DNA from 3 places in the Pseudodesulfovibrio nedwellii genome. Region 2 is predicted to be linked to each of the others. Evidence: predicted binding sites of a transcription regulator. Region 2 holds the regulator's gene; each other region holds the start of a gene.
What was found. Region 2 encodes sigma-54, which starts transcription at its own class of promoters, with help from an activator protein. Its sites were predicted from a motif close to CTGGCACGGNNNNTGCTT; they were not measured.

Region 1 (2,273 bases), 1.3 Mb from region 2:
TGCTCAAACTTACCCTGCTTCATGGAAGTCGCGCCGGTAAAAGCCCCCTTCTCATGTCCAAACAATTCGGATTCTATAAGATTTTCAGGAATGGCAGCACAGTTGATCTTGACAAATGGCTCTTTAGCCCGTGCACTCAAGGCATGAATAACATCTGAAACAAGTTCCTTACCTGTGCCGGTTTCACCCATAACCAAAACATCGGCATTGAGTTCAGCCACACGCGCAATCCGCTCCTTGACCGCCATCATGGGAGCTGATTGACCGATGATGGAATGCAACGGGCTGGTGCCGCCCTTCCGTTTCAGTTCGGATAGCTCTTTCTGCATCCGCCGCTTTTCCAATGCACGGCGGACCACCACTTCCATCTCTCCCAATGAAAACGGCTTGGTGAAATAGTCATACGCACCGCGCTGCATGGCTTTTACGCCAGAATCCTTGGACGAATAACCGGTCATGACAATGATATCCACGCCAGGTGCGGCCTCTGCCAAATGTGGCAAAGCATCCAGCCCGGACATACCGGGAAGCTTTATATCGTGAAGAATAAGATCAAATTTTCCAGCCACAGCTTTTTTAATACCATCTTCGGCTGTCGAAGCGGTATCCACGTCATATCCCTTGTCGATCAATGCTTCGACAAGCATTCCCTGAAAAGCTCGGTCATCATCTACAATCAATATTCGTTCTGCCACAGGCTTACTCCTGAATGTCTTTCTACCCACATTTGGATTTTACATGAAACGTAAAATCTTATCCACAAAAAATAGATATTCGCACCGTTACTTATCAATACGAATCCTAAAGCTCTTTGGTCACAATTTTTTTTATTATATAAATCCAAGATCATATATCACACCATTGCCAACCTTCATTCTGGTTGGCACAGCCATTGCGTATATATTCCCATAGACAACACCAAAGCATAAAAATGGAACCCAAGGAGAACGGGGATGAAAAATAAAGACACTAAACGCCAAGGACTCGCAGCGGTCGAACTCGCCTTGATGCTTCCCGTGCTAGCCCTTCTGCTCATGCTTTTGGTTGAAGGGGCCAATGCCATACACACATATTCCTCGTTGATCGAAGCCAGCCGTGAAGGCGCACGGCATGTGCTTCTGGAAGGAAGTGATGCTGACGTAGAAGCCCTTGTCGCTGCACTGGTTACAGACATCGACAGTGCCGACCTCAATACCAACGTGACAACAGACACGGTGAGCCAAACGGTCACCGTCGAAGTGTCGTATCAATATGAACTGTTCGGCAATGCCAGCAGCACCACACCTATAGGGGAAAGCAATGACAATTCATTCCAGTTCGTCGCGCAGACAACCATGCCGATGCCCTAAATCCCGCAAGGGATCAACAACGGCCATGATTGCCATGCTGCTCCCCTTTCTTCTGGGAGTTACGGGCATCGCCATCGATATGGGGAACACGTACATGACGCACACACGGCTTCAAGCCGCGGTGGACGCGGGTGCTTTGGCCGGAAGCCTCGAACTTCCTTACGACCCAGACCTTTCCAAAGGCATCGTGCAACAAGCTGTTGAGTCAATGGTGGACAAAAACATGGAAAGTGCTGAAGTGAAGTCCGTTGTTGCCGGGACCGAAATTCGAAGCGTTGAAGTAATGGCACAAGCGGAAGTCAACCTCCTGCTCATGTCTGTCCTCGGCATGTCCGACTCCACGGTTGAAGCACGGGCAACAGCTGGATTCAACAAGCTGGAAGTCGTCTTTGTCATCGACAATTCCGGTTCAATGAAAGGTACACCAATCAATATGGTCAAGCAGGCCTCTATTGAATTAACCGAACTCCTGATTCCTGATGGTGCAACACCGGACACCAAGGTTGGCCTTGTTCCATTCAGAGGGAAAGTCCGCATAGGCGAAGAATCCGGGCTTGATGCCGGTTGCTACAATGCTGATGGAAGTCTCAACGAAGGCATCCACGAAGATTTCATGGACGACTACTGGCGTCTCTCCTCTTATTACAGACGAAAAGTTACCCTTGATACATGCTCTGATCTGCCCAAGGCATTACCCCTGAGCAAAAACAAGGATCTCGTCATCAACTCCATCAACACCCAGACCGCTACGGGCGCATGGTCCGGCACTGTCATCCCCGAAGGCATCAAGTGGGCACGTCACATCCTGACACCGGAAGCCCCATACACTCAGGCTGGTGATAAAGAAGATTTCCGAAAAATCATGATCGTACTCACTGACGGCGATACGGAAGACGGCGAATGCGGCGGCGGCTACCGGGCTTC
Region 2 (2,273 bases):
ACTCAATATTTGTGACAGAGCGTACCTCGTTTACGAAGGCAATGTCATTCTTGAGGGTTCCCCCGAAGAAATCGTTCAGAACAGTCGTGCCCGTCAAATTTATCTGGGTGAAGATTTCCGACTGTAAGTACTAATTACTTAACTTTCATGCATTCGCGATTTACAGGGTTCCTAAAGGTTGGTACACTTTTTTCATGCGACTTTCACAGTGCTATATCGTTAATAGTAACGGCATGTTATAACAATGTCCTTGCTTCGTTATCGCAGGTGTGACATACTCAAAACAGAATTATAAAGGTATGGCCGGAAAAGAATTCAAACCGGTAGTGTGAACGAGATCATATTAGCCTTTCGAGATATACATTATGGGATTGGAACTCAGACAACAACTCAAGCTTTCTCAACAACTGGTTATGACTCCACAGTTGCAGCAGGCAATAAAACTGCTGCAACTTTCACGTCTTGAGTTGCTTGAAACTGTTCAGCAAGAACTTATGGAAAATCCTTTTCTTGAAGAAAAGGAAACAGAAGCAGATGTTTCTGAACCTGCCGAAGTCCTTACTGAATCTCAAGCTGAGGAAGAACTGGTCCGCAATGCCGATTGGGAAAATTATCTCGGCGAATTTTCAAGCACTTCAAAGCAGGCGACCGGACGAGATTCAGAAATCCCGGAAGAGGGCATGTCCTTTGAGGCCCGCCTTGCTTCCAAGCCATCCCTTGAAGGGCACATCAATTGGCAGATGCGTCTTTCCAATTTTTCCGAACTCGAAATTGCTATTGGTGAAATAGTTCTCGGAAATGTTGATTCAAATGGGTATTTGCAAGCTTCTATCGAAGAGCTTCAATCAATGGTTCAGGCTTCGGATGCAGAAATTGAATCCACTATTAAGCGTATTCAGCGCCTCGATCCGGTAGGAATCGCCGCACGAGATCCACAAGAATGTTTGCTCGTTCAGATGGACGTTCTTGGCTATGATGATCCTATTCTTGTTTCATTAGTTACCGATCATCTGGAAGATCTGGAAAAGAATCGGTACAAGCCATTGGCCCGCAAGTTTAAGATTTCTATGGAAGAGCTCAAAGAATATCTGGACATGATGCAGACTCTTGATCCCATGCCCGGGACAAATTTTTCAAGTACTGAGCCTCATTACGTCAGTCCGGATGTCTTCGTTTATAAATATGGTGAAGATTTTGTCATCATCCTTAATGAAGATGGGTTACCTCGTTTGCAGATGAATGCTTTTTATATGGACTCCATGAAAGGTGCTGCCAATAAGGAAAAAGAATATTTTCAGGAAAAGATGCGATCTGCCGCATGGCTTATGAAAAGTCTGTACCAGCGTCAGAGAACATTGTATAAAGTAGTTGAGAGTATTGTCGGCTTTCAGAGAAACTTTTTTGAAGAAGGTGTGACAAAGCTCAAACCCCTGATCCTCAAGGAGGTAGCCGAGGACATTGAGATGCATGAATCCACGGTGAGCCGTATTACAACCAGTAAATATGTCTCAACTCCACATGGTATTTTTGAATTGAAGTTTTTCTTCAACTCAGCCTTGGATTTGAACGATGGTTCGCAGGTGGGTTCAGAGAGCGTCAAAGCGCTCATCAAGAGAATGATTGCAGATGAAGACACGAAAAAACCGCTCAGTGATGAACGGATAGGCGAAATACTTCAAGATGAACTTGATGTGAATATCGCTCGACGTACTGTCGCAAAATACCGTTCCGCCATGGGTATCCCGTCTTCATCAAAACGCAAGCAGTATTTTTAATCCTGTTTGCCGCACTCACAACCAGGAGGCAACGTATGAACATTAGCTTCACTTTCAAGAACTTTGAGCCGTCCGATCATCTCAAGGGATACGCTAAGAAGCGTTTTGAAAAAGTAGCAAGATACGTTTCCGATTCGGAGGCCGATCTCCAGGTAAATCTGTTGGTCGACAAATTTCGCCATAAGGCGGACGTTCTTTTGAATTCGGATCGCATTCACATATCGGCCTATGAGGCTTCTGAAGATATGTATTCCACCATTGATATGGTGCTGGACAAGCTGGAAGCCCAGTTGCGCAAAATGCGTGAGAAAATGAAGAGCCGTTCAAAGCAGGGGCGTGGCAACAAGATGGTACAGATGAATGTATTATCCTATGAAGATCTGCCCAGTGAATCTGAGCCCACTATAGTTGGCACTGATGAGTATGTACCGAAACCAATGTCCGTTGATGAAGCTGCCATGCAGCTTGATTCTCTTGAGAATGAATTCTTGGTGTTCC
Region 3 (2,273 bases), 1.2 Mb from region 2:
ACAAAACCTCAAACCCAAATTATCGGGCTCCTCACATAAGCACGGTGCAAATAACCATTGAACCTATCAATTATATTATTCACTTAAAGCACAAACGCCCGCACCTCAACATGGCGCGGGCGATATTTCTGTATATCAGATAATTTCAGGGGTTACATGGAGCCTATATACTCCGCGATGGCATTGATTTCCTGCCCTTTGAGCTTGCTGGCAATACGTATCATGGTCTTCTTTTTCTTTCCGCCATACGAACCATCGGCGTACCCATTCATTTTCATCTCGATCTCCCCACTACTCTGCCCTTTAAGAACGACACCGCCGCCGGATTTAGACGATTCGGATCCGTCACGATGACACTTGGCACACCGTTTTTTGTACAAAGCTCCACCGTCAACGGCAAAAGCTGCGGTCACGCCGAAACAGAAAATCACGGTCAGTATTGCAAGAATCTTCTTCATGGTGGCCCTCAATATATAATATGTTAACGACATTTCACTATAAAAAGTAAATCAAAACCACTTTTACTGTAAACAGGATTATTTCCTATATACCCACAATTCATCCGATCTACAACTCCCAAAACACCATTGGTTGTCTAAAACACACTCCATCCAAAATAGAGCTCTCATCAAGGCGACTCTATAAATGCTGGATTTTATAAAGCATTCACATGAGGAGCTCCTCATATATTCTTAAAACATCTTTCATTTCAAGCAATTAAAATTTCCAAAACCCCAACAAAACAATGGCATGTCTCTTGCTTATTTTACATTAAATAAAGTCGCATTACGACAAGCGTCGTAACCAGGAGCAACAATGAAAAAGAACAGACAAACTCAGTCCAAACAAGGATTAGCAGCCATAGAAATGGCCATGTTGTTCCCGATCTTCATGATGTTACTGGTCGGCGTCATGGATACTGGCCGATTATACTGGACACAAAGTGTTGTCCGTGACGCAGCCTTCGAAGGAGCTCGTACAGCCATTCTTCACGAAAGCACCACCAGCCAAATTGAATCGGTTGTTACCGAAGAACTGGTGTCAGGCGGAATTAACCAGTCTTCATCTGTCGTGATCAGCGACCGCCAGGCGTCACAACCCGTTGAAGTCAAAGTTTCTGTCCCCTTCGAGTTTTATGTCATCGATAACCTGCTTCCATCTCTGGAAGGGCCGACCAACATTTCGGCTGCGGCTGTCATGATTCATGAGAGGTAACCATGCGCAAAAATAATACAAAGAAACAAGGCGCCATGGCCCTTGAATTCGCCCTTCTTATGTCACTCTTACTCATCCCGCTAATTACAGGCATGTGGGATGCGTCTCAATTAATAGACATGAATCAAATTTTAACCCGCGCAGCAAGAGAAGGCGTAGTCATGGCCTCACGTGGGAATGACCCTGTTGCCCAAGTGCAGGCCTTTGTCGAATCTGCAGGGCTTGAATCAAACAACCTTGTCGTGGAAATAGAGCTCGGACAGGATGACCCTGAACTCGGTCAGGAAATTGCCGTAAGGCTAAATTACAACCTCTCTGGAAGCACCGTACTTCCATGGGAAGAACTCATGCCGGACGGCATCTCCATAGTTGCCTACGCCAAAGTGGAGTGATGCCATTATGACCATTTTACGTAATCTTTTTTCCCAACAACACGGCGTGGCCAGCATTCTCGTCGGTATGTGCATGGCCGCCTTGATGGGGATGTGTGCCTTGGCTGTAGATATAGGTCGAATCTATATCAAACGTGGCGCAATTCAGACAGCTGCCGATGCCGGAGCACTGGCCGGAGCCAATTCTCTTATGGCCGAAGGAAGCGACATAGAAAAACTCAGGGCCATTGTCACAAAATACGCGGAACGAAACCTGACAGCGACGGATATTCCGAACGAATCAGTGACGCCGACAGACATCGTTTTCCTGAGAGATGGCGTGCCTGATGAGGACCAGCCTAATCAAGTCGAAGTCACCGTCACTCTCAATGAAGCCCAAGGCAATCCATTCCCACTGTATTTTGGTAAGGCTATAGGTATTCCCTTCGCAAACATTCAAGTCGTAGCCCGTGCAGGTATCGTCGGCATCTGCTCCAGCAAATGCATCAAACCTTTTGTTGTTCCCACCAAATTCACATGGAACGATTCGGCTGCCCCTGCCACCAAGTACTACGAAAACGACAGGATGGACGTGGAAAGCGTTCAGGAACTCGACTCGGTAGAAGTCCTCGGATACACTCAGGACGACGTCGGCACCCAGATCATTATCAAACCGGGCGACCCAAG

Region 1: the regulator sigma-54 is predicted to act here: its motif matches at 881-898, upstream of SYK_RS14930 (TadE/TadG family type IV pilus assembly protein).
Region 3: the regulator sigma-54 is predicted to act here: its motif matches at 746-763, upstream of SYK_RS15360 (TadE/TadG family type IV pilus assembly protein).

The regions. Positions count from the first base shown of each region.
Region 1 is NZ_AP026709.1:3,202,096-3,204,368, reverse strand. It holds gene SYK_RS14935 (sigma-54-dependent transcriptional regulator) at 1-695, opposite strand, end outside; gene SYK_RS14930 (TadE/TadG family type IV pilus assembly protein) at 954-1,349, shown strand; gene SYK_RS14925 (vWA domain-containing protein) at 1,300-2,273, shown strand, end outside.
Region 2 is NZ_AP026709.1:690,327-692,599, reverse strand. It holds gene lptB (LPS export ABC transporter ATP-binding protein) at 1-127, shown strand, start outside; gene rpoN (RNA polymerase factor sigma-54) at 366-1,775, shown strand; gene hpf (ribosome hibernation-promoting factor, HPF/YfiA family) at 1,811-2,273, shown strand, end outside.
Region 3 is NZ_AP026709.1:3,292,372-3,294,644, reverse strand. It holds gene SYK_RS15365 (c-type cytochrome) at 153-458, opposite strand; gene SYK_RS15360 (TadE/TadG family type IV pilus assembly protein) at 817-1,215, shown strand; gene SYK_RS15355 (TadE/TadG family type IV pilus assembly protein) at 1,218-1,607, shown strand; gene SYK_RS15350 (pilus assembly protein TadG-related protein) at 1,615-2,273, shown strand, end outside.